4 regions of the Bradyrhizobium sp. NBAIM08 genome follow, and region 3 is predicted to be linked to each of the others. Evidence: riboswitches for the same ligand, from Rfam matches in the RefSeq annotation. Region 3 holds a riboswitch; each other region holds the start of a gene.

The links. A riboswitch is a leader RNA that binds a small molecule or an ion and turns the genes downstream of it on or off. The one in region 3 is predicted to bind cobalamin.
Region 1: it holds a riboswitch for cobalamin, as region 3 does, so the genes downstream of both, I6F37_RS32160 (DUF1636 domain-containing protein) here and metE (5-methyltetrahydropteroyltriglutamate--homocysteine S-methyltransferase) in region 3, are expected to answer to the same signal.
Region 2: it holds a riboswitch for cobalamin, as region 3 does, so the genes downstream of both, I6F37_RS37655 (ribonucleoside-diphosphate reductase subunit alpha) here and metE (5-methyltetrahydropteroyltriglutamate--homocysteine S-methyltransferase) in region 3, are expected to answer to the same signal.
Region 4: it holds a riboswitch for cobalamin, as region 3 does, so the genes downstream of both, I6F37_RS32245 (TonB-dependent siderophore receptor) here and metE (5-methyltetrahydropteroyltriglutamate--homocysteine S-methyltransferase) in region 3, are expected to answer to the same signal.

The regions. Positions count from the first base shown of each region.
Region 1 is NZ_JADYVR010000013.1:96,693-104,388, forward strand. Features, by position in the region: gene cobS (adenosylcobinamide-GDP ribazoletransferase) at 1-140, opposite strand, end outside; gene cobU (bifunctional adenosylcobinamide kinase/adenosylcobinamide-phosphate guanylyltransferase) at 137-640, opposite strand; gene cbiB (adenosylcobinamide-phosphate synthase CbiB) at 761-1,702, shown strand; gene cobD (threonine-phosphate decarboxylase CobD) at 1,714-2,679, shown strand; gene I6F37_RS32150 (cobyric acid synthase) at 2,668-4,116, opposite strand; gene cobO (cob(I)yrinic acid a,c-diamide adenosyltransferase) at 4,124-4,759, opposite strand; cobalamin riboswitch at 4,800-5,022, shown strand; gene I6F37_RS32160 (DUF1636 domain-containing protein) at 5,116-5,490, shown strand; gene cobW (cobalamin biosynthesis protein CobW) at 5,487-6,536, shown strand; gene cobN (cobaltochelatase subunit CobN) at 6,536-7,696, shown strand, end outside.
Region 2 is NZ_JADYVR010000026.1:30,722-38,417, reverse strand. Features, by position in the region: gene I6F37_RS37665 (N-acetyltransferase) at 842-1,483, shown strand; partial or broken gene I6F37_RS37660 (IS5/IS1182 family transposase) at 1,914-2,060, shown strand; cobalamin riboswitch at 2,186-2,340, shown strand; gene I6F37_RS37655 (ribonucleoside-diphosphate reductase subunit alpha) at 2,444-4,369, shown strand; gene I6F37_RS37650 (ribonucleotide-diphosphate reductase subunit beta) at 4,360-5,433, shown strand; gene I6F37_RS37645 (outer membrane protein) at 6,612-7,385, opposite strand.
Region 3 is NZ_JADYVR010000016.1:76,885-84,580, forward strand. Features, by position in the region: gene I6F37_RS34290 (nodulate formation efficiency C protein) at 1,267-2,049, opposite strand; gene I6F37_RS34295 (hypothetical protein) at 2,392-2,667, opposite strand; cobalamin riboswitch at 3,079-3,282, shown strand; gene metE (5-methyltetrahydropteroyltriglutamate--homocysteine S-methyltransferase) at 3,382-5,727, shown strand; gene I6F37_RS34305 (hemerythrin domain-containing protein) at 6,991-7,590, opposite strand.
Region 4 is NZ_JADYVR010000013.1:116,089-123,784, reverse strand. Features, by position in the region: gene I6F37_RS32255 (hydantoinase/oxoprolinase family protein) at 1-901, opposite strand, end outside; gene I6F37_RS32250 (PepSY domain-containing protein) at 1,365-2,801, opposite strand; gene I6F37_RS32245 (TonB-dependent siderophore receptor) at 2,814-5,171, opposite strand; cobalamin riboswitch at 5,284-5,487, opposite strand; gene I6F37_RS32240 (histidine phosphatase family protein) at 5,560-6,132, shown strand; gene cobT (nicotinate-nucleotide--dimethylbenzimidazole phosphoribosyltransferase) at 6,139-7,191, opposite strand; gene cobF (precorrin-6A synthase (deacetylating)) at 7,197-7,696, opposite strand, start outside.

The DNA of each region.
Region 1 (7,696 bases), on a different contig from region 3:
ACCGGCAGCGCCCACATTGCCCGCGCAACGGCGCCGTCGCCCGCAGGCTTCGAGAATGCCACCGGCAGGATCGTCACGAACGATGTCGCCATCTTAAGATCGGCGAGGATGTCCTTGAGGTGCTCGGCGCGCGGGATCATTTCAGCTTCAACGGCAGGCCGGCGACGACGAACTCGACCTCGTCGGCGACACCGGCAATGATCTGGTTCATGATTCCGGCGGCATCGCGGAAGCTGCGCGCCAGCGCGTTGTCGGGCACTATGCCGAGGCCGACCTCGTTGGTGACGAGCACGACGGGGCTGTTGAGGCGGGGCAGCGTGTCGGCGAGCTCTCTCACCTCTCGCTCCCAATCGCGCGCCGCATGCATCAGGTTGGAGAGCCACAGCGTCAGGCAGTCCACCAGCCTCGCGCCGCCACCTTCGGTCGAGAGCAGCGCGGGCACGAGATCGAGCGGCACCTCGCGCTCGATCCAATCGGCTCCGCGCCGCGCGCGATGTCTTGCGATGCGTTCCTGCATTTCGCCGTCGAGCGCCTCGGCCGTCGCGACGTAGACGGGCTGGCCGGCAAAGCTGCGCGCGCGCGCCTCCGCCCGGGTGCTCTTGCCCGATCGCGCCCCGCCGGTGATCAAGATGATGGCCATAAAGGTCTCCTGCCGCAGCACTAATCATCAAACGCGGCCAAAGACAAAGCCGAAATCAGGCAGCGAGGGGCTTGCGCTCGGCCGCCGTCTTGCGCAACAGGGGCGGGACAGGAGCTGGATGTGGACTTTGCGGGCGCGATGGTGGTGGCGATGGCGGTGGATGCCCTTCTGGGCTGGCCGGCGTGGCTGTTCGCGCGGATCGGGCATCCCGTCACCTGGCTGGGCGGGCTGATTGCCGGCATCGACACCGCCTTGAATCGCGCGTCCGATCCGCCGGCGTTGCGCCGAGCCGCGGGCGTCGCCGGCGCGCTTGCGGTGATCGCGCTCTCCGCGGCGCTCGGCTGGGCGCTGCAATCACTGCTTCCTTCGGGCTGGATCCAGATCGTGCTGATTGGCATCCTGGCCTGGCCATTGGTCGCGCTGCGCTCGCTGCACGATCATGTCGCTGCCGTGGCCACGCCCTTGCTGGCCGGCGACGTCGCCGCCGCGCGCGAAGCGGTCTCGCGCATCGTCGGCCGCGATCCCGCAAGCCTCGATCAAGCCGGCATCGCGCGCGCGGCGATCGAGAGCCTTGCCGAAAACGCCTCCGACGGCATCGTCGCGCCGGTGTTCTGGGGCGCACTGTTGGGCTTGCCCGGCATCCTCGGCTACAAGGCGATCAACACGCTGGACTCCATGATCGGCCATCGCAGCGAACGCCACGAAGCCTTCGGCTGGGCGGCAGCGCGCATCGACGACGTCGCCAATTTCGTCCCGGCGCGGCTGACCGGATTCCTGTTCGTGCTGCTGGCACCGCAGCGGTCGGAATCATTGGCCTGCATGACGCGCGATGCGCGCCGGCATCGCTCGCCCAATGCCGGTTGGCCGGAAGCGGCCATGGCCGGCGGACTCGGTGTGCGGCTCAGCGGTCCCCGCATCTATCACGGCAGCGCGACCGAAGAGCCCTGGCTGAACGAAGGCGCGCGCGATCCGCGCGCCGCCGACATCGTCGAGGCGCTGACGGTCTATCGCCGCGCCATGCTGCTGGTCGCAGGCCTGCTTGCGATCCTGGCTTTCGCGTGAAACAACGGGGCATGCGCGAGCACGGTGGAAATCTGGACCAGGCCCAGCGGCGTTTCGGCGGACGCGCAGAGGATTGGATCGATCTGTCGACCGGGATCAACCGGCTGCCGTATCCCGTGGGCGAGGTGAGCGCGCGCGCGTGGAGCGCGCTGCCATCACGCGCCGAGATCGAGGCATTGCATCAGGCGGCGCGGCACGGCTACCGCACGAGCGCACCGATCGTTGCGATGGGCGGTGCTCAGGCCGCCATTCAATTGCTGCCGCAACTCGCGGCGCCCGGGCGCGCGCGTATCCTCGCGCCGACCTACAATGAATATGCCGGCGTCCTGTCGGCCGCCGGCCGGGACGTCCAGGAGGTTGCCGAGCTCGATGCGCTGGCGGGTGCGGACCTCGCCATCGTCGTCAATCCCAACAATCCCGACGGGCGGTGCCATTCGCGCAAGGATCTGCTCGCGCTGTTGCCGCGCGTCGGCCGTCTCGTCGTAGACGAGAGCTTTGCGGACCCGATTCCGCAATTGTCGCTTGCACCCGACGCGGATCGACCGGGACTGTTGATCCTGCGGTCGTTCGGAAAGTTTTATGGCTTGGCCGGCCTGCGGCTCGGCTTCGCCATCGGTCATGCCGCCGACATCGACAAGCTTGCCGCCGTGTCGGGTCCATGGCCTGTTTCGGGCGCGGCGATCGAAATCGGCTGTCGTGCCTTGCGCGATCAGACTTGGGCCGAGGCGACGTCGGCGCGGCTCGCGCGCGACTGTGTTCGCCTCGATGCAATGGCGCATTCGCGAAGCTGGCGGCTCATCGGCGGCACACCGCTGTTTCGCTTGTACGAAACGGCCGACGCGGTGGCTGCGCAGGAGAGGCTCGCGCGCAGCCACATCTGGTCCCGCGTGTTCGCGCAACAGCCGACATGGCTGCGCCTCGGGCTCCCCGGCAGCGAAGCCGAATGGACGCGCCTTGCCGAGGCCCTAGCGCGCTAGCGCGAGCAGGCCTTCGACGTCGAGATGCTTTTCGATGTGATCGGCCAGCGCCTCGAGCGCGCTTTCGACGCTGGCGTGATAGGGCTCGTCGCCTGCGGGAATGTCGAGTTTGGCGAGGTAGGCCTTGCGGAAATCATCCGACGTGAACAGGCCGTGCAGATAGCTGCCCTGCACACGACCATCCCTTGAGATCGCGCCTTCCGGCTCGCCGTCGAGCTTTGCGAAGGGGCGGGCGCGATCCGGGCCGTCGGTGCGGCCGATGTGGATCTCGTAAGCCTGGATCGGCTGATCCGTCGCCGCGTGCACGGCCGCAACGCGCGTGAGGGTCTTTTGCGGGCTCATCACCGTCTCGATATCGAGAAGCCCGAGGCCCGGCGTGTCGCCCGCAGGCCCCTCGATGCCTTCGGGGTCGGCGACGCTGCGTCCCAGCATCTGATAGCCGCCGCAGAGGCCGAGCACATGGCCGCCCCTGCGGTAATGCGCGAACAGGTCGACGTCCCAGCCCTGCGCGCGCAGGAAGGCGAGGTCGCCGCGGGTGGATTTTGAGCCAGGGATGATCACGAGCCTGGCATCGCCGGGAATGGCTTCGCCCGGACGCACCATCACGAGATCGACACCCGGCTCGAGCTTGAGCGGATCGAGATCGTCGAAATTGGCGATGCGCGATAGCGCCAGGCAGGCGATCTTGCATTGGCCCGGCTTGCGCGCATCGCGCAGGCCGAGCGCGTCTTCGGCCGGCAGCTCGCCGGCCCGCGGAAACCAGGGCAGCACGCCGAGGCCGCGCCATGCGGTCTTTTGCTCGATCAGCCTGTAGCCGTCGTCGAACAGCGTGGGATCGCCGCGGAACTTGTTGATGACGAAGCCAGAGATCATCGCGGCATCGTCGGGGTCGATCACCGTCCTGATGCCGACCAGCTGGGCGATGACACCGCCACGGTCGATGTCGCCGACCAGCACGACCGGCACATTCGCCTTGCGGGCAAAGCCCATATTGGCGATGTCGGACTTGCGCAAATTCACCTCGGCCGGGCTGCCGGCGCCTTCGACCAGCACCAGATCGGCGCGCTCCTTCAGCCGTTCGAAACTCTCCAGCACCGCGCCCATCAGCGACGGTTTCATCGCCGCGTAGTCGCGCGCGCGTGCGGTCGCGATGCGCTTGCCGTGGACCACGACCTGCGCCCCGACATCGGTCTCGGGCTTGAGCAGCACCGGGTTCATGTCGGTGTGCGGCTCGACGCCGGCGGCGAGCGCCTGCAGCGCCTGGGCGCGGCCGATCTCGCCGCCGTCGACCGTGACCGCGGCATTGTTCGACATGTTCTGCGGCTTGAACGGCAGCACCCGCAGACCGTGGCGCGCGAAGGCGCGCGCGAGGCCGGCGACGATGAGCGACTTGCCCACGTCCGAGCCGGCTCCCTGGATCATCAGCGCGCGTGCCATGATGACTTCAGAACTCGACGCCGGCCTGCGCCTTGATGCCGGAGCGGAACGGATGCTTCACGAGCGTCATCTCGGTGACGAGATCGGCGATCTCGACCAACTCGTCCTTGGCGTTGCGACCGGTGAGCACGACATGCGTCATCGCAGGCTTTTGCGTCGTCAGGAATTCGACGACTTCGGCGATGTCGAGATAGTCGTAGCGCAGCGCGATGTTGATCTCGTCGAGCACGACCATGCGCAGCCGCTCGTCGAGGATCAGCTCCTTGGCTTTCTCCCAGCCGGCGCGCGCGGCAGCGATGTCGCGGGTGCGGTCTTGGGTCTCCCAGGTGAAGCCTTCGCCCATCGCATGGAACTGACAGAGTTCGCCGAAATGGTCGGTGAGCAGGCGCCGTTCGCCCGTATCCCAGGCACCCTTGATGAATTGCACCACCGCACAAGGGAAGCCATGCGCGACGCAGCGGACGATCATGCCGAAAGCCGAGGAGGATTTGCCCTTGCCGGCGCCGGTATGGACGATGATCAGGCCCTTTTCGCCGCTCTTGGTCGCCATGATCTTGTCGCGAGCGGCCTTCTTCTTCGCCATTTTGGCGGCGTGGCGGGCGTCGGTTTCCTCGGTCGTGTGGGTTTCCGGTTCAGGCGTCATCGGTCCCGGTCCTTCGGCTTGACAAGTGGCGGCCACCGGCAAATGGTGGCCTGGCGTTGGTTCCTGTCCTATGACAGGCGAAGAGGGAATGCGATAGGGTCCGAATCCGCAAAGATTTGGGTCCAAACTGCAGCCGCCCCCGCGACCGTGACCGGAGAGATGCCCGAAGCCACTGATTCCTTTTGGGATCGGGAAGGCGGGGATCGAAGGGCCAAAACCCTGCTCCGCAAGCCGGGAGACCTGCCAGCGCGGACGAGTTTTGGACCGGCGGACGGGGTGTTCCGCGACGGGGAAGCGGGCCTTCAGGAGAATGGTCCGTGCGCCTCATCGCCTCCCGCTGTTATCTGGAAGAGGCGATGACCGTCACACTTCATGTCTGCATCACCTGCCGCGCCGGCCAGACGCTTGGCGAGGGCGAGACGACGCCCGGCAAGCGCCTGCATGGCGCGATTCTCGAGGCCGGCGTGCCCGAGGGCGTCAGCGTGGTTCCCGTCGAATGCCTGTCGGCGTGCAGCCAGGGCTGCTCGGTCGCGCTCAGCGCGCCCGGCCGCTGGTCCTATGTCTATGGCCGCCTGTCCGATGCGAATGCGCAGGACGTGGTCGCAGGTGCTGCGGCCTACGCGGCGGCGCCCGACGGCATCGTGCCATGGCGCAGCCGTCCCGAAATCTTCCGCAAGCAGTCGCTTGCCCGTATTCCCCCTGTTACCGTCGTGCCGGAGGCCGCTGAATGAACTCGCTCGCAAAAGTCCCGGTTACGGTGGTCACGGGTTTCCTGGGCTCCGGCAAGACGACGCTGATCCAGCATCTGCTCAGCAATGCCGGCGGCAAGAAGCTCGCGGTGCTCGTCAACGAGTTCGGCAGCGAGGGCGTCGACGGCGAGATCCTGAAGTCCTGCGCCGATGCGAATTGCCCGGAGGAGAACATCGTCGAGCTCGCCAATGGCTGCATCTGCTGCACCGTCGCCGACGATTTCATTCCGACCATGGAGCGGTTGCTGGCGCGGCCGGTGCGGCCCGATCACATCCTGATCGAGACCTCGGGCCTGGCGCTGCCGAAGCCGCTGCTGAAGGCGTTCGACTGGCCGGAGATCCGCTCGCGCATCACGGTCGACGGCGTGATCGCGCTGGCCGATGCCGAGGCTGTCGCCGCCGGCCGCTTCGCGCCGGATCCGGCTGCGGTGGAAGCGCAGCGCGCGGCGGACGACAATCTCGATCACGAAACGCCGCTGTCGGAAGTGTTCGAGGACCAGATCGCCTGCGCCGACATCGTGCTGCTGACCAAGGCCGATCTTGCGGGCGCAGCCGGAATCGAAGCCGCAAAAGCGGCGATCACCGCCGAGATGCCGCGCCGCGTGCCGATGCTGCCGGTCACCGACGGTGCGATCGATGCGCGCGTCATTCTCGGCCTCGGCGCTGCCGCCGAGAATGATCTCGCCGCGCGGCCATCGCATCATGACGGCGAGGAGGAGCACGAGCACGATGATTTTGCCTCGGTCGTGATTGACCTTCCGGAGGTCGCCGACATCGACGCGCTGGTCGCATCGGTCCAGAAACTGGCGCGCGAGCAGAACGTGCTGCGGGCGAAGGGGTACATCGCGGTCGCTGGCAAGCCGATGCGCCTGTTGTTGCAGGCGGTCGGCGAGCGGGTGCGCCATCAGTTCGACAAGCCATGGGGCGCGGGTCTCAGACAGTCGAAGCTCGTCGTGATCGGCGAGCATGGCGATATCGACGAGGCCGCCATCAAGGCAGGACTTGGTCTTTCAGGATCTGGCATCTGATGCACGTCGTCTTCCGCGAGAGCCGCGGTCTCGAGGAGACCGCGACGCCAAGAGACATCGGCCAGGACCCGGCCGATCTCGTGGTGCTCTCGTATTCGGATTCCGATTTGGCCGCGTTTGCGGCCGGCTGGCGCCGCGGTCGGGGCAGCCTGCCGTCGCTGCGGCTGGCCAATCTCGCGGAGCTGCGTCATCCGCTGTCGGTCGACACCTATATCGAACGGACGCTGTCGCAGGCGCGGGGCATATTGGTGCGCCTGATCGGCGGGGAGTCCTATTGGGCATACGGGCTCGCGGCGCTCCAGCAACTCGCGCAAGAGCGCAACATCGTGCTCGCCGTGCTGCCGGCGGACGGCCGCGACGACGCGCGGCTGGATGCGTACTCGACCCTGCCGGTCTCGACGCTGCGGCGGCTCAAGGTGCTCTGCGACTCCGGTGGCCCGGTCGCCGCGCAAGCCGCGATCGCGCAGCTCGCGCTGGCCTCGGGCCTCTATGCCGGCCCGGTCATCGGCGAGATGACCGTGCCCGAGATGGGATTCTACGATCCCGCGCGCGGCGTCATTGCCGCGCCGGCGGGCGGCGAGGGCAAGCCGCGCGCACTCGTGACGTTCTATCGCTCCTATCTCACGGCCGCCGATACCGGGCCGGTCGACGCCTTGATTGCCGCGTTGCGCGAGAAGGGATTTGACGCCTACGGTGTGTTCGTCACCTCGCTGAAGGCGCCGGGCGTTGCCGACTGGCTGCGCGCGCATCTGGCGCAACATCCTGCGGCGGCGATCGTCAATGCGACGGCGTTCTCGGCCCTTGGCGATGACGGCACGACGCCGTTCGATGCCGCGTCCTGTCCGGTGTTCCAGGTCGCGCTCTCGACGGCGCGGCGCGAGGATTGGGCGGAATCACTGCGTGGCCTGTCGCCCGGCGATCTCGCGATGCATGTCGTGCTGCCGGAGGTCGACGGCCGCCTGTTCGCAGGCGTGGTGAGTTTCAAATCGGCCGGTCAGCGCGATCCCGATCTGCAATTCGCGCATCTAGCGCACAGGCCCGACGAAGAGCGCGTCAACGCCGTTGCCACGCGCGTCGCGGCTTGGCGTCGCCTCGCGGAGAAGCCCGCCGGCGAGAAGCGGCTGGCGATCGTGCTGTCGAACTATCCGGGCCGGCCGCAT
Region 2 (7,696 bases), on a different contig from region 3:
AACGCCGTTGTGCGAGCGATCGACACGCCTGACGATCAATCAAGGCACGAAAGCTCTCGCGCGATCCCAAGTTGCGTTGTTTAGTAGGTCGACGGCGGCAGCGTCGTGGTATCCAGTCGCGTTGCCTTGATCCGACAATCGCGAATCGCGGCGATGATGCGCCGAGAGTTGTTGGACACAAGAACATCAAGGAGCGCGGACAGCATGCGATAATTGGAAAGCCGCTGTACTACGCATATGAGTCTCGCAGACGAAAGCTCTCTCTGCCGGTGACCGCGGACACGACGTTGGCAATGGAGGTTTCGCACTTAGCATGTGTTTTGACCAAGAAACTTACGAGAACCGCTCAATACGAGACGAGGTGATGATTCCCTGCCTAGTCTGGACCTCGACGCGCGACACTTGGCTAGCTGTTTGCTCGTGCCGGAGCCCGGTTCAGGCAGCCATCGCCCGATGTTCGCCATGCCCTGACTTCTTCGCACTTGCAATCTCAAAGGCGTCCTCATGTCATTCCCTTCGCGGACGGTTGCAGGCTGCCGAACCGTGTCGACCTTGAGAACGTCGGAGCTTCCTTTGGGAAGGGCGGGGCGGGTTCCAGATAGGGCGTGGAAGCGCAGAAGCTCGCCAGGAATATGTAGATCCAAGCATTGCCGACCAAGGAGCCTTCGTCCGAAGTGGCCGTCAACGTCAGCCGTCTGAGACAGGCGGAGATCTCGGAAGGGAAACCAAATGCACCCGGCGGGTCCCCGTCGGTGCATCCATTCCGCTCACCGTCAGACGCGTCGATGCCATGCTCCTCCTTGGAAGGCCAATGCCAAAACAGAGCCCCGAAAACGGCATCATGACAGAGGAATCAGATATCAGATCTGCGAACGCAAACATTCGTGCAAGCACTGTCTGGACCATTGTGCTCGGCTTTGCCGCGGATCCGTTGATGCGTTGGAGTTGGCCTGACCCAGGGCAATACCTTAGGAGCATGCCTCAGTTCATTGACGCCTGTGGGGGCCGAGCATTTGCACATGGCACAGCCTACGTCGCGGGAGAGATTCGTGGCGCGGCCCTGTGGCTGCCTCCCAACGTGCAGCAAGATGAGGAGGCATTGGATGCAATCATGGCGCTATCCCTGCGCCCGGAGATTACCGAGGATATGGCACACTTGCGGCGGAGAATGGCCGAACATCGTCCCCACGAGCCACATTGGTATCTGCCACTCATTGCCGTCGATCCGAACTGGGTCGGAAAAGGGCTTGGCACGTTGCTGATGAACTACGCCCTTCAACGATGCGATGAGGACGGCATTGTTGCCTACCTCGAAAGCTCGAACCCTGAAAACATTCCCTTTTACCAACGTCACGGCTTCAAGGTCGTTGGTGAGATACAACACGGTTCTTCGCCGCCGCTCACGCCAATGTTGCGAACGGCTTCATTCCCACCCAGCAAGGCCGCGCCGCCGGATCGGCTCGTCACCCAGACTCAAGCATAGCTCATCCCGTTAGGATTGATTGCCAATAACCTGACATGACCGCGTTCGGTCAGGACGGCTTATGTTCGCGGCCAGACAACTGAGCACGTGAGGCGGCTCGCCCGGCCTGCGAAAAGCATACGAATCGCCTCTTCGGCAAAGTTGGCACGTCTGATGTGAGAGCTGGCGGGGTCAAATCCACTAAGCGTGGGACATTGCCACGGGCGGCTGCATCGATTGCGGTCGGGCTCCAGACAATTTTTGATCTAAGGGCCACAGAAAGCGATGAATGGCGAGACGCGTATGGCTACCGAAACCCGATCCGGCCCAACTCAATTCGCGGACCGCGAACCGATCGATGCCAACATTCAGGATGTCCAGGGTTGCTGTTCCCCTGTTGGAGAATTTGCGACGCCACTTCCAAAGGCTTGAGCACATCTTGGCCGATCGCAGGCGCTCGGTCGTCGAGCGCACCTTTGCGTGGCTCGGCAGATGTCGGCATCTCTGCAAAGACTTCGAAGGTTCCGCCGCTACCGAGCTCGCCTGGCCGCTCGTCGCCCATCTGAGGCTCCTAACTCGCCGATTGGCCAGGCCTTGAGACATCTATGCTTTTTGAGTGAGGCTCTCAGGACAGGCGCTCGGCGAATTTCGAACCTCGACCTCGGGGCTGCTCCAACTGGTTAACTTGACTGTGCCGTCTTGACGAGTCTGGGCAACGGCTTCTATATGTGGTGTCGTCGTGGTTTTCAATTCGCCTATATGGTGGCACGGAGTTAAGGGGAACCCATTGTGCCGGCAGCGGCTATTCCGAGGCATTAGCGCGACAGCGCTGGGAAGACCCGCGAGCCAGGAAACCTACCGCGACAGAACCCATGTCCTCGGGCGGGGTGCCCGGTGGGTCGCTTGCAGCCGGGGACATTGGCCGGGTCTCCTCGCAAGTCGTCCGCACGGTCCCAGCCCCCAAATATCACGGGGTTGCCGATGTCGGCGTCTTACGATTTCGATCAGTATGGTCATCTCATTGAGCTGCCGAGTGTGCGGCAGCCCTCAGCGCAGGCAAAGGTCTTGTGCAGCCCCCCAGCATTGCCGGCTCCCCTGCCGAGGCCCCCCGCGCGATCGCCAACTCCGTCTGACCTTTCGCTCGATCGGTCGCGCGACGACCTGCTGACCTCGTTTGGTAGGCTGACGCTGACCGACCGCTATCTGCTCGCCGGCGAAGGCCTCCAGGACATGTTCGCCCGAGTGTCTTGCGCCTTCGCGGACAATGTTGCGCATGCCCAACGTCTATATGATGCGATGTCTCGGCTGTGGTTCATGCCGGCCACACCGGTGCTCTCCAACGGCGGCACGACGCGCGGCCTTCCGATCTCGTGCTTCCTTAACTCAGTGTCGGACTCGCTCGAAGGCATCGTCGGCACCTGGAACGAGAACGTCTGGCTTGCTTCCAATGGCGGCGGCATCGGCACCTACTGGGGTAATGTTCGCTCAATCGGCGAGAAGGCGAGGGGCGGCGTCACCTCGGGCATCATCCCGTTCATCCACGTCACGGACGGCCTCACGCTGGCGATCAGCCAGGGCTCGTTGCGGCGCGGCTCGGCGGCGGTCTATCTCGATATCCACCATCCCGAGATCGAGGAGTTCCTCGAGATCCGCAAGGCGTCTGGTGACTTCAACCGCAAGAGCCTCAACCTACATCACGGCATCAACGTCACCGACGAGTTCATGTGTGCCGTGGGCGCCGGCACCGCATTCGCTCTGCGCAGCCCGAAGACTAACGAGGTCGTCCGCGAGATCGATGCCCGCCAGCTGTGGCAACGCATCCTTGAGAACCGGCTGCAGACCGGCGAGCCTTATCTCTTGTTCATCGACACCGTGAACCGTGCGCTCCCCAAGCACCAGCGCGAGCTCGGCCTCAAGGTCTCGACCTCCAACCTGTGCAGCGAGATTACCCTGTCGACCGGCATCGATCATCGCGGCGAGGAGCGCACCGCGGTGTGCTGCCTGTCGTCGCTCAACCTCGAGACCTGGGACCAGTGGAATGAGGAGCCCGGCTTCATCGAGGACGTCATGCGCTTCCTAGACAACGTGCTCACGCACTTCATCACGGTGGCGCCGGACGGAATGAAGCGTGCCCGCTACGCCGCCCTGCGCGAGCGCTCCGTTGGCCTCGGCGTCATGGGCTTCCACTCGTTTCTCCAGGCCAAGGGCATTCCAATGCAGGGTACCCTGGCCAAGTCATTCAATCTGAACATGTTCCGAAAACTTCGTCGCGAAGCCGATGCGGCATCCGTGGCGCTCGCTCGCGAGCGTGGCCCGTGCCCGGATGCCCTGGAACGCGGCGTGATGGCGCGCTTCAGCCACAAGATCGCAATCGCGCCGACCGCCTCGATCAGCATCATCTGCGGCGGCACCAGCGCCTGCACTGAGCCGATCCCGGCCAACATCTACACCCACAAGACGCTATCCGGCGCCATCTCGGTGCGCAATCCGCACCTCGCTAAGGTGCTGGCCGCGAAAGGCGCCGACACCTCGGCGACCTGGGAGTCGATCATCGCGCACGACGGATCGGTCGCCCATCTCGACGTCCTGTCGGAGCACGAGAAAGCGATCTTTCGCACCGCCTTCGAGATCGACCAGCGCTGGATCGTCGAGCTTGCCGCCGACCGCGCCGCGTTGATTTGCCAGAGCCAGTCGATCAACCTCTATCTGCCGGCCGACGTCGATAAGTGGGACCTCCACATGCTGCACTGGACGGCGTGGAAGCGTGGGGTGAAGAGCCTCTACTACTGTCGATCAAAGTCGATCTCGCGCGCGGCGTTCGCCGGCAAGATTGCCGGGGATGCAACGCCGACGCAGCAGCCGGCGCGGCAGCGCACCGACTATGAGGAGTGCCTCGCATGTCAGTGATCGATCTATCGCGCGCCGATCCGCGCACGTTGATCGGCAAGGGACGCGTCGGCCTCCTTGACTCGACCGGCAGCTACGACGTCGATCGCTATGCCTGGGCTTACGAGTTCTGGAAGCGCCAGCAGCAGACCCACTGGATGGGCGAGGAGGTGCCGCTCGGCGCCGACCTCAACGACTGGGCTTCGGACCGCGTCACCGACAGCGAGCGCGCGCTGCTCACCCAGATCTTCCGTTTCTTCACTCAGTCGGACATCGAGGTCGGCGACAACTATTTCAAGCGGTACATTCCGCTCTTCCAGCCACTCACCGTCCAGATGATGATGGCCGCTTTCACTAACATGGAGACGGTTCATATCGACGCCTATGCCCTGCTGCTCAAGACGCTCGGTATGCCTAAGACCGAGTTCGAGGCATTCCGCGGCTATGCGCAGATGCGCGCCAAGGCGGACTACATGCACGAGTTCGGCGTCGACAGCGTGGCGGATGTCGCCCGTACCCTGGCGATGTTCGGCGCCTTCACCGAAGGCATGGCCTTGTTCGCCAGCTTCGCCATGCTGCTGAACTTCCCACGCCACAACAAGATGAACGGCATGGGACAGATCGTAAGCTGGTCAGTGCGCGACGAGAGTCTCCACTGCGAGGGCATCATCAAGCTATTTCACGAATGGCACCGCGAAACCGGCGCGGTGACGCGCCCCGTCCGCGACGACATTGTCGACGTAGCCAAGACCATGGTGAAGCTGGAGGAGAACTTCGTCGAGCTCGCCTTCGGCCTTGGCAAGATCGAGGGCATGCTGCCTGAGCATATCCACGCCTACGTCCGCTACGTCGCCGACTGGCGACTGGCCCAACTCCGGATTGCCCCGGTCTTCGGCTTCTTCGAGGCGAAGGAGGGCGGGTTCACCCAGCTCAAGGCGCATCCGCTGCCGTGGCTCGTCGAGATTCTCAATGGCGTCGAGCACGCCAATTTCTTCGAGCAGCGCGCCACGGAGTACTCCAAGGCGGCGAGCCGCGGCAGCTGGGACGGCGAAGACGGGGTGTGGGCGACTTTCGGCCGTATCTAGCCCATTTTATTCATGCTAGCGGCATTGACAGCGGCAGGCGCCGGTAGTCGTCGCCGTCACCCGCCAGCATGACAAAGGCATAGAACCGGACCTCCTCATCGTGGCGTCTTGATTGCAGCGCGACAAAACCGGACACACAGATGGTTTGTTGGGTTAAGCCGGTACATGCGCTCCATTGCTGATGGCGGCTAGGGTTTACAGTATTTCCGCAGGTCGGTGAGGTGGGTCTCATGAAGTAAATCAGCGCAACACGGCTACGCCCTTGAGCAGACGAATGTTCTCGATGATCGCCACGGCCGCCCCCCTCGTAGGGCTAGAGGGGATTACTATCACGCAATCGGAAGTTGTAAAGAGGGCAACCCTGTCAAAGGGGGGCATCTTCATTGCAGCCCGGTCGGATCAGGCAAACCGATTTGTTCTTCATCCCCCTTCGCGCTTGATTTCGTCGCCGACCCACTGACGGTCTTCCTCGGCCGTGGCTTCGCGGAGGTGATCTACTACGAGCAGACGCTGGCAATGCGGCTCGGATGACAGCCGCGTTTCTGTCCTAGCACAAGAGTTCCGCTTCAGCGCTGCCGATCCACCTCTGGAGATTTTGCATCCGCTCTCCGAGGCGCTCCCAATTGATCCGCGCCAGCGGGGGTTCGGCAGGCTGATCGGGCGCAGAGATCGGCAGCGACGATGACGCAAGCCATCACGTCGTCGACGTTATGTCCCACCCTCGCACGAGCGCCGCTTCGACCGCTCGTCGGCCTTTCGTCCGAGGTGGCCAGTGCGGCCGACCGGAACGATTGTAATCGATGACCTGTGTCTCCCTAAGCGAGGGCCGGGTTAACTACGACGGTCGACAAAACTATTTTTTGCCTCATCATTCTCCGACGGCCGGAAAGCCGACGGTGATGCAGGTGGAGGCACGGGGCCGGGAAATCGGCGCAGCCAGCCACTAAGCGGCTGGCGTTCGACCACGGCAGCACGCTTGAGTTCGCCGCGATCTTCGCCGTGGCGCTGCGTCATAACCAGATCAGCCAGATTCCTTTGAACCACGCCTAACCAGCTCGAGCCGATGTACCGACAAGAAGCCGATAGCGCCATTGATGCGAGTCCCTGTTGCCAAGGTTTCTATGCCGCGATGCGGCTCAGATATTGGTGCGAACCCGCGCCATTTTGGCGAAGATCGATCAATAGGTCGTGGCGATCACGCCACCCCACCGGTAGTTCACACGGACCAAGCCGATATCGACGTCCTGACCGATACGGGCAGTCCCTGCAAAAGTGCCCACCGGAACACCCACGAGTCCGGGTGAAAAAAAGAAATCCACATCCCGACGCCCCATGAACAGGTGGTCGTATTCAACGCCGATGGACCAGTTCGGAGCAAAGCCAAATTCAAGGCCCGCCCCTACCGTGCCGCCCCAACGAGTTTCGCTGCCGTTGTCGATAGTGAGCCCGGTCGCAAAATCGGAGACCCGGTATTTGTCACGGACGACTGCAGCCCCACCTCTTACATAGAGCAGCACGTTATTCCAGGCATAGCCGACTTGGCCCGTGAACAGGCCGAATGCATCAAGCGTGGAGTCATCCCGGACGCCTGCGAAAGCAAGGTTCGCGTTGGAGCCCTTGAAATCGGCCCAATTGCCCTGCGCCTCCAGACCGAACACCGAGTTCGCTATTTGCCAGCGGTAGCCGATTTGACCGCCGACCGTGCTTCCCGTCGCATGATGGCACCCCATGCCAACGGGCGGAGCGACGACCACGCCGCCGGCGTTGACCACGTCCCAGCACTGATGCGCAGAGCCGCCACCGCCATTGATGCCGACGTAGAAGCCGCTCCAATCATAGATCGGAATGACCACCGGAGGCGCTTTGACGTAGGAGCGCGCAGCCAGATCAGCGGCTGCGGCAGGCGCGGCCAGCGCGATGAGGGCTACCGTGCCCGCCAGCAATTTTTTCATTCTTCTGAACCCCAGTTTCGAATTCGACGCCCCCGGCGGGGTATTGACGACGATTGGCACGTTTCCGCCACCTCCATCAACTGCAAGGGTTGGTAGTTGACGGGGTCGCAAGCGCCGCCTGAGCGGCCGGTCGATGGGCAAAGTGCATGTCGGGTCGGTCGCGGATGCTGTCCGCCGACTGTTGATTAAGTGGCATGACCCGAAAATGTCTAATCGCGGTTACCCCTCCTGCGCGCCCTTCGAGCACATCAGCATGACAAGAGTCAGCCTCGACAGCGAGTCAGTTTCCTGATTGCAGCTGCTCCGCGTGT
Region 3 (7,696 bases):
CGCGTCCTATCAGAGATTTGGACGAAAGGCGCCACGGAGTCCAGCTCAACGCTCGCAGCGCAAGTGAATCGGTATCGTTTGCGCAAACCGCGGAAAACCAGGAGCTCTCTTGAGAGCCAGCCGGGATGGTCGGGTGGTGCCGCGGCCCCGTTCGGAGAAGGCCAGGATTTTTCATGACCCGGTCGGCGCGACTGGCGGCCGCTCTTTCGTTGTGCGCTTCCCCGTACTCACGTGTTGAGAGTTACCCAGCACGGCATGAGGGCATGCGTTTGCGCCGGGAAAATTTAAGGACAACCATGTGGAGCCGTGGCTACTTCGTATACGCACCGGCGAGGGGTAAGCCGCCCGCGTGTTCGGACGATCGCGAGTGCCGTCCTGATGCCATTCGGTGCGAGGCGTCAATCCACAAGGCCCATCGCGGCATCCGAGCAGGTAGCTCTGGTGTGGTATGGCCGACTCAAGCTACACATCATTCTGAGCCACCTCACTACCCAATGGAAATGAAATGGTTTCAGCCCCCCGGGAATTGCCCGTCTCTTCTTACGCGCTTGAAGTGGATGGCCGACTCAGAGCTGAATTCGCAACCAAAGACGGCGCCAGGGCAGGTGGAGCAGAACTAAAGAAGCGCTTTCCCATGCTTCAAATCCGGATCTACGATGCGCAGACGAATGCGTGCGAGGAAATCTAGCGGGCGACTCAGTCCGGTCTTCGATGCCTCGCGCACGGCTCCGGCTCCTCGTTGGGGGCACTCGAAGGACCGGTGGTCAAGCCGGGGCCGCTAACACTGCCCCATTACCCTATTAACCGGTTTCGTCGCAGCAGTCGATCCCGCGTGCCACCTCGGCCTCGGAATGGTCACGCTCTTGCGGGTGCCAGTCAGTCGCGCGATGCGCGGTTCGCACGCCGGATCGGGCTTGGGCCCGAGGCATCTGCAGGCCCAGTCCCGTGAAGAATGGCATGGAGAGCTGGTTCTCTCGCAAATGGTGTCCTTCCACTGCGTGGGGTGCGCCGAGGTCAAGCCGCCTCTCGCAAGGCGGCACGCGCCGCTGAGCTCGACTCCTCGCAGAAAGAATCGGAGGTAATCGTGCTGCCCCATTTTCTCGATGGCCGGCTGAAGGCCGCGGGAAAGCTCGCGACTGTTCAAGGTGTAAACACCGGAGAGTTTAGAGCTGATAGTCTTGCCGTTGCTCTGAGGCGTTCGGCCCTGCAGGAGCTACGGCGCGATCTTGCTCTGCGCGATCATTTACCGAGGCCTTTAGCTCCCTTCTAATCCTCCCGTTCCTTTGGCTCCATGCGAGCGAACCAGGAGCCAGGAGGAAAAGCCGCGATACGCTTGGCAAAGGAGGATTGCGGCTCCCAATCTTGTCCTTCGCTCTTCTCGAAAGTGATGACCCCGTTGTATGTAAAATAGCGGGGCCCTGGGATATTACAGTTCACCACAAGCAAAACGCGCCACAGATCACCTTTCTCGGTCGGCTTGTCATTCTGCTTCGGCAAGTAGTCCACTCCAACAGGATCAACGATAGTGCAGCTGCCCTGCCGCAGAAGATCACCGAGCCGACCTTGCATGGTCGTCACAAAGTTGAAGTTGGCCGGGTCATGCAGAAAGCCAAGATTTGCGTCCCTTTCGCCATCCTTGACTTCACTGGCGATCAACGAGAGCGCGAAGGCGCGCCAGCCCAATTCCATTGGCTTCGCATAGGTCGACGCAAGTTCAATCGTCCCGTCGAGCGCGACCTTCCAGGTGATAACGTACTCTTCGTCTGATTTATCATCCCGGTGCCTGGTCCAAGAAACAAAAACATATTCATTTTGGTCAAGTTCAGCGACGCCCCACATCCGAGGGACGAACTGTGCCACCTTCGAGACGTTGGAGATAACTTGTTCTATTGTCTCACCGTCTTGCGCTCGCCACGTTGACTTGACTCTTTCGACAAGGGGGCTGTCGTTAGCGCGAACAGTGTTGCTCGTCGCAGCCAGCCCGGCCAGGCAGATCAGGGATCGACCGAGCCAAAGCCATAGCGCGCGTCTTCCTGACGTTTTCTTCATAACCGTCGGCCTATCCGGTCTCATCCACACGTCATTCCAGAGCAGGCAACCTTCAACCTGTTATGCGCGAGCGCAAGAAGTTAGCGGCGACGCGACGGGGCGACCACTGGTTTTCCCGTGCGAGCAGGCGCTCCCCTCTATGTCACGCGCCGCTAACTTCACTGCCACCGACAGCCTCAATTTGCTGTGCTGGACATGCCCAGCAGGAGGACTGGGCAGGCAGAGGACGTGCATTCTTCGTGCCAGATAATAGACGGCAATTCGCACCGGTTTTGTGTCCTCTTTGTCGACTTTCCGACTGGCGCATGTCTCGATGTTTCCGTTCAACCTCTCCAGCACGGCTTATGCATCCCCGTCACGCACCGGATGTTCGACGGCACAGCGGAACGCCTCGGTGCCAAGTTCCTGATGAGAAGTGGCAGCACGTTTGCCGTCATTGAACCGTGTGGTTCGGTTATCGTTGCCGGAATGTGGGCTTTTGATCGCTGCCATGCCTTCGGGCACTTTCGGCCAAGGGGCCATGGCGCGTTTGGCGCTCCTTTCGCGACGTCCGGCGCTCCGGAAGTCGAGAACAGCCTCAGTCAGGCGCGCTTTGTACTCGATGGCGAACGACGGCAAGCCGATCTTCGCCGAGCATTTGGGGTGTGGCTGGCACCGCAAATCAAACGTGCTGCCCGGGTAAGTTGTAAGTTGCTGGCTTAGCCAGGTGTCTTGGCCTATTCAACACTGATCCTGTTGGTCGAGAAGGTGGCTGGATGGCGCGCGTGCTCGAAAAACCGCTGGGAAGCTGGGACTGGCGACAAATGCGTTCTGCTCGAGGCAGCGGCCCCGACCGCGCAAGCCGCATTTGTCCTTTCCACCGATCTGGCGTGCAACCCGCGGGCAACTGCGATGCTCATTGCGGTATCGCTGATTGGAGAGCACTGCTACATCATCTCAATGCTAGAGATGCACGGTCATTCGCGTAGCAGATGTCGCAGCATCAGCTTGAGACATGATCTGAGAGGTTGACGGAAGACTGCTCTTGCCGATAATCCAAGTCGTCGAGGTTCTCCGGTTTCCATTTGATCCGGAGCTAAGAGGGAAGCCGGTGAAAATGCCGGCGCTGCCCCCGCAACTGTGAGCGGCGAGCCGCTGTCCAACGACGTCACTGAAGCCTGCGCGGCTTCGGGAAGGCCGGACAGCAGCGATGACCTGCGAGCCAGGAGACCTGCCCCGACACTATATTCGTCCACGGGCGGGGTGTCCCGGTGGTGCGCCAAGCAGCCGTCGCACCGCGACTTCCCCTGCCTGCGTCCGCCATGGCCTTTGCCCCCAACATGGGTTAACGCTATGTCTCTTCTCTCCCTCCCTGTTGCCACGCTCGGAACGCCACGCATCGGTCCAAGGCGCGAGCTCAAAGTCGCTCTAGAAAGCTACTGGGCCGGAAAAAGCAGCGAACAGCAGCTGCTCGAGGACGCAGCTGGCCTGCGTGCCGCGAATTGGGCCCGTCAGAAATCTATCGGCGTCACGGTCATTCCATCGAACGATTTCTCGCTGTATGACCAGGTGCTCGACACAAGTGTCATGGTTGGCGCCATCCCGGAGATCTACGCCTCGAAAGCCGAATCCGTTTCGCTCAAGACATACTTCGCCATGGCCCGCGGTTCACAATGCGACGACCAGGAAGCGAGTTGCGGTCACGGACCGCGCGGATTTGGCGCACCCGCGCAGGAGATGACCAAGTGGTTCGACACCAACTATCACTATATGGTCCCCGAGTTTCACAGGGGACAGACTTTCAGGCTATGCTCTCGCAAGCCGATCGAGGAGTATGAGGAAGCCAAGGCCCTTGGCTTTCAGACCCGCCCCGTCCTGATCGGGCCGGTCACATTCCTAAAGCTCGGCAAGAGTCCCGATCCCACGTTCCAGCCACTCTCACTGCTGGATGAACTGATACCGCCCTATATCGAGGTTATGCAGGAATTGGCCAAACGTGGGGCAAATTGGGTTCAGTTCGACGAGCCCAGCCTAGTTCTTGATCTGGATGAGGGGACGCGAAAATCTTTGCGACATGCCTATGACCGGCTCGCCAAGGAGGGGCCGGCGATCAAGCTCATGGTTGCCAGCTATTTCGGCGACCTCGGCGACAATCTGGACACCGCCTTGAGCCTGCCAGTTGCCGGGCTGCACCTCGATCTGGTTCGAGCGCCACAGTTGTTGCACCAGATCATCGCTGGCGGCCGAAGTGATCTCGTCATGTCGCTCGGTGTCGTCGACGGTCGGAATGTATGGCGGTCGAATTTGTCGTCGCTGCGCCAGCGGCTCGAACCCGCGATTGCGAAGCTCGGCAAGGATCGTGTACAGATCGCCCCATCCTGCTCGCTGCTTCATGTGCCGGTCGATGTTGAACTCGAGACCGGCCTCGCTTCCGACGTCAAGAGCTGGCTTGCTTTCTCGGTCCAGAAGATGCGGGAGCTTGCGATCCTAGCGCGTGCACTCGCAGGCGACCAGAATGTTGCGTTAGCTCTTGCCGAGTCGGAAGGTGCCGCGACTGTCCGCCGGACTTCGCCGAAAATCCGTGATGCCAATGTCGCTGTCCGGATGAGAGCGATCGACCAGACCATGTGTCGGCGCGCGAGCCCATTTGCCCGTCGGGCCGAGATCCAAAGCAATCGATTCGGACTACCGGCTTTTCCTACCACGACGATCGGATCATTTCCGCAGACCACAGAGATCCGGAATGCCCGTGCGGCGCATGCGCGAGGTGCGATAAGCGACGAGCAATACGACAAGTTCCTCAAGGAGGAGACTGCGCGCGCCGTACGTTGGCAGGAGGACATCGGTCTTGACGTCCTCGTGCACGGCGAGTTTGAGCGCAATGACATGGTGCAGTACTTCGGCGAGCAACTCGCCGGCTTCGTATTTACCAAGAGCGGATGGGTGCAGTCCTACGGCTCGCGCTGCGTCAGGCCACCGATCCTGTTTGGCGATGTAGCACGGCCGAAGCCTATCACCGTGGACTGGTGGCGCTACGCGCAATCACTAACAAGGAAGCCGATGAAAGCGATGTTGACCGGACCGGTGACGATCTTGAACTGGTCCTTTGTTCGGGATGATATTCCCAGAAGCGAGGTCTGCCGCCAGATTGCGCTCGCGATCCGAGACGAAGTCCGCGATCTCGAGAATGCTGGTGCGACCATGATCCAGATCGACGAAGCTGCAGTCCGCGAAGGATTGCCGTTGCGTCGATCGGAGTGGGCGGCTTATCTCGACTGGGCCGTCGATTGCTTCCGCATCTGTTCATCGGGCGTCGCCGATCAAACGCAAATTCATACGCATATGTGCTACTCGGAGTTCAACGACATCATTGGTGCGATCGCTGCAATGGACGCGGATGTCATCTCGATCGAGACATCGCGCTCGAAAATGGAACTACTCGACGCGTTCAGGAACTACGAATATCCAAATCAGATCGGGCCGGGCGTGTACGACATCCACTCTCCACGCGTTCCCGAGACGAGCGAAATGAAGGAGCTGATGGTGTTGGCTCGGACGCGGCTGCAGGATTCGCAGCTCTGGATCAATCCAGACTGCGGCCTGAAGACGCGCAAATGGGAGGAGGTTCGGCCAGCGCTAGCGAACATGGTCACTGCCGCCCGCGAACTGCGCGCTGCATTCGATCCGCGAGGCCGTTGATCCGGGCTTCGGTCTCTTTTCGACAAAGCTGATCCGCTTGTGGTCATTTGCGCGGGAGCCTTAGGAACATAAAAAATGCCCCGCCCCGCTTAGCGGGCCGGGCGAAAGTCTGGGAGGAGCGAAGCTGACGCATTCGCGCGGACTTCCATCGGCGAAGCCGCCAGTTCGATCACGGCGAGGACATTCGCCGAAAATCTGAGCCGAGTTGAAGCACAAGATCAGCGTAGCTCAATTATGCCGTGGTATGCGACCGTATAGCCTGAGAGTTAGAATCTACACCAAGGTTTGTCGCTCATGAGCACGTCGGCACGATTACGACAGCAGCGAGGGGGCATGCCGGGCGGTCGCCGCAGGACAGCAAACTCGGTGCGCTTTCCTGCCTGGAGCCTTATGTTCGATCAGGGCGACGTAAGCCCGGCTCCATGGATCTCGCAAGCTTATCCAATGCATAAGCGGTTGCTAAATTTGAACCTTGCTTAAGGCAGTCCTTGGTCGACCGGTTCCACCCGATAGTCGGGTTTCGGCTTGGGCGCTGAGGAGCACCCTATCGGCACCGCGGCATCATCAAGCTCGTGACACCCTCCGCATGGTCCGCTCATAGATCTCAAACAGAGGTTTCTGGACCTGATTACGGAGTGTCGCCGATGCCTATGGCCGCTCCAAGGCCAATGGGAGGGCATGCTGCACGCCGCATACACGTATGTAGGATCGCGTGAAGCGGTCACGCGTCAGGAACGAGCATCATTTACGATGCGGATCCCCATAGGTTGTTGAAATCCAATTGCGCCAGAACTGGTCGTGGCGATCCACGTCCAGCGCCTTGCTGTTGGTGCTGAACGTACCCGGGACTGGCAGTGCCTCGCATTCGCGTGCAGTGAGTAGGACCGGCTGCGGCCGGATGTCTCAGAGCGTATGGGGCGGGGCTCAAGGAGTGGGTGCTTCGCCGCACCCGCGCGGCGGCAATCGTCCGTCCTCATCGGTCGGCGGACACGAGAGGCGTCCGTTTCGCGCGATATCACTGCGCAACTGACAGACCTGCGAGGTTTACATTGTGGTGCCGGAACCAGAGCTCAGCTAGGCTCCGCCATGCTGTTTGCGCCGGTGGTCGAGGAAGCGATCACGTTGCGCAGAAGCCATTTTGGGGGGGGGCGGCAGCCTACGTGCCCGCGAGCACCCCCATTTTCTTTCGACAGAATGAGCATGAGGTCCACTTCCTGCTGTCAAACGGCCGCGTCAATACGGCCCGTCCGTCTCGGCGCTGTGTCACGGATTGCCGGCCTTGGCGGACGACAACGCGACCGAGCTCCGTTCGGCCTCAGCTTCTTGCTCCAATTGCAGAATATGCGCTCTTAGCGCATCGGAAGTCGCTGCCGCTGTCTCGCTGAACAGCGGATCTCCATCATTGGTGAGGGCGGAAGCGATTTCGGTCCAATCCTTAGCCGAGAGAGCCTTCAGAGCGGCGGGAAAGAAATCTCGTTCTTCCCACATCATGTGGTGCCGCTCGCGTACTATAAAGTCGCGTATGATATTGCCGACGTCTTGCCGAAAGAGGTCACGATCCGCGAGGATAGCGTCAATAGCTCGCGCGAAGTGGTGCAAACGGTCGACGACTTCCTGGTGTTCAAGCGCGAGATCGCCGACGATTGCAGCTGCCTCCGGATCGCGAGACTTGAGCTTGAAAAAAATCAAGTCTTCCTGTGGATGATGGTACACCTCGGGGTAAACCTCGAAATAGCTGATAATCGCGCGAATGACCTCATAATCGGGCCGGATCCCCTTCTCAAAAATCTCCAATTCGCGTTGAAGAGCGACCAGAAGAAGATCAATGTTGCGATGCTCTCGAAGCAGAAGATCGATGATCATTGCGGTGTTCCTGGAGGCACAATCTAGGCTGGAAGCGATTTCTGCCATTTGCAAGACTGCCCAAGCCGAATTCGGTGTCCTTCGCGGGGCTGCGATTTGTCCGCGC
Region 4 (7,696 bases), on a different contig from region 3:
CGGCCTGGCCGTCGACGATCAGGCACACATCCGTCGTGGTGCCGCCCATGTCGAAGGTCAGCATCCGCGCGCAGCCGAGCTGGCGCGCAATGCTGACCGACGCCGAGACGCCGGCCGCCGGGCCCGACATCGCCATCACCAGCGGACGCTGCTTCACCGCCGAAATCGGCACCATGGCGCCGGCGGAGTGAAACACCTGCAGGCCGGGCCCGATCGGCAGCCGCTGCTCCAGCTCGCTGAGATATTCCACCGCGATCGGCATCGCGGCCGCGTTGAACACGGTTGCCGAGGTTCGCTCATATTCGCGCGCCTCGGGATTGACCTCGTGCGAGAGCGAGACGTGGGCGACGACGCCCCTGAGCCGCTCGCCCAGCATCTTTTCATGCACCGGATTGGCATAAGCGTGAAGGAGCGCGACTGCGACGCTCTGCACGCCGGTCCCCTTCAGCCACGCCACCAGGCGTTCGACCTCCGCTTCCTCGAGCGCCTTCAGCACCCGCCCCTCATGATCGAGGCGCTCGGCGAGCCCAAAGCAGCGTTCAGGCGGCACCAGAGGCGGCGATTTCGGCGGAATGTCGAGCCGGTAGAGGTCTCGGCGGCGATAGCGCGCGATCTCGAGCACGTCGGCAAAGCCTTCGGTCGCGACCAGCGCCACCTTCGGCAGCCGGTTCTCGACGATCGCGTTGGTCACGCGCGTGGTGCCGTGGACGAAGCGCTTCACCTCGCTCTTGCGCAGGCCGACCGCCTCGATCGCCTCCAGCATCGCTTGCACCGGTGCGTCGGGGCGCGACGGCACCTTCGCAATCCGCGCTTCCGCGGAATCGCGCCGGATCGCGATGATGTCGGTGAAGGTGCCACCGATATCGGTGCCGACCTCCCAATGATTGCCGGGATCGCTCATCTGCACAATCAGCTACGCGTGACGTTCATCATCATTCCCTGTCATGCCATCACGTGCGAGCGTGCGACAGAGCGATGGCCGCGGGATAGGGTCAGAGTTGTCGCAAACCAAAGCGCTAGCAAGCCACCGGCCTAGCGCGGCGCAGCATCGGCTGCACGTTTCCGTGCAGCGCTGCTCGCGCAGAGAGCAGAAGGCCGCGAAGTCAAAATGTGCAGCGCACCCTTGGATTCTTCGAGGCAAATAGAAGCGCCCGTTGCACTGCAATCGGATCGCACAAGGCCGTTTGTCTAATTTGCAGGCGATCGGTCGGCGGTGCGGGAGACAGCACTGACCAAGAGCTATGCACGCAGGTCGGCTCAGCCTCTCTTTATTGTACGGTCGGTAAGCGAGGACATCACCGGCCGCTGGTGGATAACCCGGCGCGCCGAACGGGTCGCGCCGGGTACGGAGATTTCGCGACTGGCTATGCGCTCGCCAGCCGTGCTCGCAAGCGCCGCCAGCCGATGACGATGCCTGTGATGGAGAACATCAGCCCGAGCGTACAGAGCCCGACAATGAGAGCGTCACGCAGCCGCGCATGAGCCAGCAGAATCGGGAAATCAAGCGTGTGCAGCGCACTGTAAAGCCAGCGATAGGCGCGGCGCGACGGGTCCAGCCTTTGCAGCACCTTGCCATCGGCGGCATCGACATCGAACCAGAGATCGCCGCACGTCGTCCGGTAGACGAGGGCCCCCGGAAGTGCGGATTGCGCCGGATAGTCGTCGTTGCCGGCGAGCAGGAACGGTGCGGCACAGCCGGTGCCAAGGCGCGCCGTCAGGTCGCCGATCTCCTGCCTATCCAGGTATGACGCCGGTCCATCGCGCGGCGCGTCCCCTGCCCTGATCAACGCCTGACGGCCGAGACCAACCCGGTCGCGCCGATAGACATGGCCGTTGAAGGCGAACCATTCGACCTCGCGGGCCAACGGCGATATTGGCTGCGGATCGAGCGACGACGCGTCTCGCCAATCCGGGGCGGCATCGACCACGCCGGCCTCTGTCGGAGTCAGTTGCCCGCGCGAGAACAGGCGGCCGTGATCCATCGACAGCCAGCCGCTGAAGATCCAGCTCAGCACGAACACGGTCGCGACGAGACCGATGATGTGATGCAGGGCGTGCCAGCCCCGATAGGGCGACGAGAGCTGGCGTCCCCGCATTTTCACACGCACGATACCGAGCACCGCACCAAGCAATGCCGCGATCAGGGCCAGCAGCGACAGCGTCCAGACCACGCCATCCCACAGCGCCCAGCTGCTGCGCAGAATTGTCGGATAGATCCAGTGCAGCACGCTGCCGGCCCAGTTCCACGCGCGCTCGCTGCGCGTCGTATCCAGGACGACTTCGCCGGTCAGCGACGAAACGTAGACCTCCGTTCCAGGGGCATCGCCGAGAGCGGCGCGAAACAAGGGGCGATGGCGATCAAAACCGTTCGGCACGCTCCATTGATCGTAATCCGACCGCGCGACGATCGCAGCGCGCACCGCCTCAAGCCCGCGCTGACGTGAATAAGCTTGCACGATGGTGAGCGCGACATCGGCTGATGTCACCGACGCGTCTCCTCCATCGGAGGCGCGAACCGCTCGCGAACCTGCGGAGCCCGAGACGACGTAGACCGGTCCATCGCTCCGCTGGATCAGCCGAACACGCGTGGCATCGGCAATCCCGCTCGCCGCAACGGCGTCCGCGACCGAGATCCTCGTCCCGTCGCGATCGACCGGCACAAGTCCGGCAAATCGCTCCGCTTCCGTCAGCGACGGAAACGGGACGAAGTGCATCACGATTCCCGTCGCGAACCACATCGCGAACAGCAGGCAGAACGCGATGCCGAGCCAGCGATGCGTGAGGACGATCGCGCCCATCATGCGCTCAGGGCCTCACCATTTGAACGCGGCCGAGATCTCGTAGGTGCGCGGCGCGCCCAGGAGGATCTGGTCCGGATAGAACGGATCGCCCCAGATCGCATAGCGCTTGTCGGTGATGTTGCGGATACGGAAGGTCAGGCGGGCCTGGTCGACCGCATTGAACGCCGTCTTGGGGATGTCGACGAAGGCGTAGACGTCGGCCACGGTGTAAGCCTTCATCGTCACGACGTTGGCGTCGGTGTTGTAGCGGTCGCCGACATGACGACCGGTGATGCCGAGCTCCACCGGCCACGGTGTGAAGAAGCGATACGACGCGCCGGCGTTTGCGACGATACGCGGCACGTTTGGCGGCGTGTTGCCCGAGAACGAGCCGCCGGCAAAATTGTAGTCGGCATAGCGCGCATCGACATAGGCGATGTTGCCCCACAGCCGCAGCGGCTCGATCGGGCGTATTGAGGCGGCAAGCTCGACGCCCTTCGACTCCTGCCGCCCAGCGATATTCAGCTGCATGCCGCCGGCGGCCGCATAGACGTTCTTGCGCAGGATGTCGTAGGCCGAGAACGACCATTCCGCCCGGTTGTCCCATAACACGTGCTTGACACCGGTCTCATAGGTGCGCGCGGTGGTCAGATCGAGCGGCTGGGTGGGCGAGAGCAGGAAGATGTTGTTGGCTGCGACGTCGGCGCCGGTGGCGTATTGGCTGAAGAAGGTCAGGCCGGGAACGGCCTCCCAGGTGTAGCCGATGCGCCCCGTGACCGGCGCCCAGTCTTTCGTGAATGGAAAGCCCGCCTTCACGATCCCGTTCTTGTCGGTCGAATTGCGGTCGAGCCCGATGTGCTCGACACGAAGACCGCCGATCAGCGCGAAGCTGCGCGTCAGCTTGAGCCTGTCCTCGAATGACAGCGCCTCGTTGTCGATGCGCGCGGTCTGCTGCTGCGTCGTGAGCAGGCCGTAGAAACCGCGGTTGGGGTCGACCAGCGAAACGGAATCGCCGGGAAAGTTTGCCGCACCGGGCCTGACGAAATCGAGATAGCTCGACGACAGCGTCGTCACGAGCCGATTGTCGAAGCCCGCAATATTTGTATCCCAGATCAGGTCGGTGATGTTGCCGACCAGCCGCTGGCTGTGGGCGACATAGAAACGCTCGCGATCGACCAGGTTCGTGGTGGAATTGAACGCCTCGATCTCGTTGTTGAACCAGGTCCGTTCCGCGCCATAGCCATAGGCCTGACTTTTCAGCGTGAGGTCAGGCGCGAGCTTCAGCTCGAAGCCGCCACGCAGCCACACTTCCTGCGCCACGTTGCGGTTATCGAGAACGTTGTAATTGGTGTTGAAGGTGCGGTCGTCGATGGTGACGGCACCGAGATTGGTTCCGTTGTAATTCGAGACGTAATTGCCGGAGACGATCCCCGTCGTCGCGTGCGAGCCGCTGAAGGCCACCGGCACCAGCGGCGCGCCCCAATAGGCCTTCGAGCGGTCTTCGCGATATTCGACCGCACCCCAGATCCTGAGGCTGTCGGAAACACGGTAGTTGAGCTGGCCCGACGTGCCGAACGTCTTGACATTGGTGTCATCGGCAAAGCCGTTGAGGGCGGAACGGCTGATGTCGAAGCGATAGTCCAGGCCTTGCACATTGGTGCTGCCGCCGGAGCCGTAATGGGCACGGAACGAATTCAGCGAGTCCCAGGAGAAATCGGCCTCGTTACGGACAGCTCCGGTGTGGGGCTGCTTGGTGACGAAGTTGATGGCACCGCCCGCGGCGCCCTCGCCCGAAATCAGCGAGGCCGGGCCCTTGAGAAATTCCACCGCCTCCAGATTGGCGGTATCCACGATCCGCGAGGTCATGTTCTGCGGACCGATCTTGATGCCGTTGTAGAGCGTGTTGATCTGGCTGTTGGTGAAGCCGCGCATCGAGAAGGCCGAAGGTTCGGCCGGGTTGTCGCCCGAGGTGACGCCGGCGGCGCCCTGCGCCACCTCGGACACGGTGCGATAGCCCTGCTCGCGCATGGTTTCGGCGGAGACAACCTCGACGGTCGCGGGCGTCTGCCGCACCGTCAGGCCGAGCCGCGAGGCGCTTTCGGCAACGGCGTTGGAGTTGAGCGGCGTTTGCGGCGTTGAATCCGGCGTGACGGGTCTTGGCGCTGCGGATACAGCCGCCGGCCTGCGCGCTGCCGCGCGGCGCGCGCCCTGCGCCGTTCCTGCTGCCGGTTTGGCCGGCTTGCGGGCCTGGGCGGGCGACACCTCGATGGGCGGCAGCGGCTCTCGGGCCTGCTGCGCCAGAGCGGCAGGCGGACCAAGAGCGGCGAAGGACGTGAACGCGGCGGAAACCAGCAGGACGCGGCGCGGTCGTGCGATACGGATGGAAGACACAGGTGAAAACCTCGGTATGACGTCAGTGGCACGTCACAGCGAACGAGGTTTCACCTTCGGCCTTAGCCGTCCGATGAAGCCGAATGTCTGTACTCCCCGACCGACATCTTCGCGTGTGACCACGGCTGACGGCAGGTCTCCTGGCTCGCGGGTCGTGACCGCTTCGTCGCCTTCCCGGGACCGAGGACCCAGTGGCTCGTGACGAAGGATTCACCGCTTACAGTTGCGGGGGCAGCCGCGGCATTGGGGACAATTTTCCCCGCACCGCATTCCCTTTTCATTCCCTCTCGGGAAAACCGTCGCGAGCATCTAGGATTACCACCAAGACAGAGTCAATGTGCCAGTTGCGGCGTTGGGGCCACAGCAACCAACTTCCTTGGAGATGAGCATGGAAGGCGAGACCTTCCTCTGGTTGATCAGGCATGCGGCCGTCGCGGGCGTGCCCGGGACGATCCATGCGGCCGATGCGCGGGCCGACCTCGGCGATCACGCTGCATTGGCGGCCCTAAGGCAGCTGTTGCCCGCGGATGTCGCCGGCTATGCCAGCCCGTCGCGGCGCACGGTCGAGACGGCGCGCGCGCTGGGGCTCGAACCGGAGCTGATCAGCGAGTTTCGCGAGCAGGATTTCGGCGACTGGACCGGCCATCGGCATGACGAGCTCGCCGCGACCGGTGGCGAGGCCTACGCGCAGGTCTGGCGCGATCCGGCGCACGGACGGCCGCCGAACGGCGAAAGCTTTGCGGATCAGGTCGCCCGCGTCCGCCTCGGCCTGTCGCAGATTGGCGCAGGCTCCGCAGCACTGGTCGTCCATTCCGGCACCATACGCGCTGCGCTCTGCATCGCGCTCGATCTCACACCGGAAGCCGCGCTGCGCTTCGTCGTCGATCCGCTGTCGCTGACCCGGATCGACCGGCTGGCGGGCGGTTGGCGCGTCGTGTCGGTCAACCAGCGCGTGGCTTGAGCCGCATCAAGACGGCCGATCCGGCACGTTGGCCTGCGCGAACGTCGCCATGCCGTTGTGAAGTGCGCACGCCGAGCGCACCAGCGGCAGCGCGATGGCGGCGCCCGATCCCTCGCCGAGCCTGAGATCGAGGCTGATCAGCGGCTGCACGTTCAGCGCGCGCAACACCAGCCGATGTCCCTGCTCCGCCGATTGATGCGAGGGCAACAGGAACGGCTGGCAGGACGGGTTGAGGCGCACCGCCGTCAGCGCCGCCACCGAGACGATAAAGCCGTCGATCAACACGGGGATGCGGCGTTGCGCGGCCGTGATGATCGCGCCCGAGATCGCCGCGATCTCGAGGCCGCCGACCGCGCACAGGATTTTTTCGGGTGACGCCCCCGCAACGCCGTGATGCGCGATCGCCGCATCGATCACCCGCACCTTGTGCGCGCGGCCCGACGCATCGACGCCGGTGCCGCTGCCCGCGATCTCGTCGGCACTCACACCGAGCAGGCTCGCAGCAATCGCTGCTGAGGTCGTGGTGTTGCCGATCCCCATCTCGCCGAAGATCAAGAGATCAGGCCGGCCGGCCTCGGCGCGCACCACCGCGCGCTGCCCGGCCTCGAAGGCGAAGGCCAATTCCGCCGGCGTGAGCGCGGCCTCGACACTGAAATCGCGGGTGCCGCTGCGCGGCTTGTCGGTGACGATTCCCGCGATCTGCGCCTCGGCCAGCGTGCCGGCGTCGACCACCTCGAGGCTCGAACCCAGCTCGCGCGCCAGCACCGAGATCGCGGCGCCACCGGCAGCAAAATTCGCCATCATCGCGATGGTGACGGCTTGCGGATAGGCCGACACGCCCTGCGCGACGATGCCGTGGTCGCCGGCGAAGATGATGATCGGCACCCGCGCGGCGCGCGGCTGCTCGGTGGCCTGCAGGCCCGCAAGCTCGATTGCGAGCTGCTCGAGCCGGCCGAGCGCGCCGGTCGGCTTCGTCAGTTGCGCCTGCCGCGCAATGGCCGCCTCGCGATGAACAGCGGAGACCTCGGGGCAGTTCTGGGTAACCCATTCGGGAAGCATGCTGCTCAACGCCTGCGTTTGATGATGTAGCTGTCCATGATCCAGCCGTGCCGTTCGCGTGCGTCCTGCCGCACGGCGGCAATGCGCGCGCCCAGTTCAGCCAGCGCGCCGGACATGATGATCTGATCGGGCATGCCGAGATAGGCACCCCACCAGATCTGCAGGCCTTCTGGATCCAGCGATTGGAACGCCGTGCCGCCATCGAGCATCACGACGACGGTATCGACGCCCTGCGGCCAGCCGCCTTCGCGCAAGCGCCGCCCCGTCGTGACCAGAAACGGCTCGCCGATGTCGTTGAGCGGCAGCGCATGCGCCGCGCACAGCGCCTGGATCGAGGTGATCCCAGGCACGACCTCGATTGTCGGCAATGGATCGAGCCGCCGCGCAATGCGCAGCGAAGAATCATAGAGCGAAGGATCGCCCCAGATCAGCAGCGCGACCTTGCCCTCATCTTCGAGATGCCCAGCGATCGTCTGCGACCAAATCGCGGCCACCGCATCGTGCC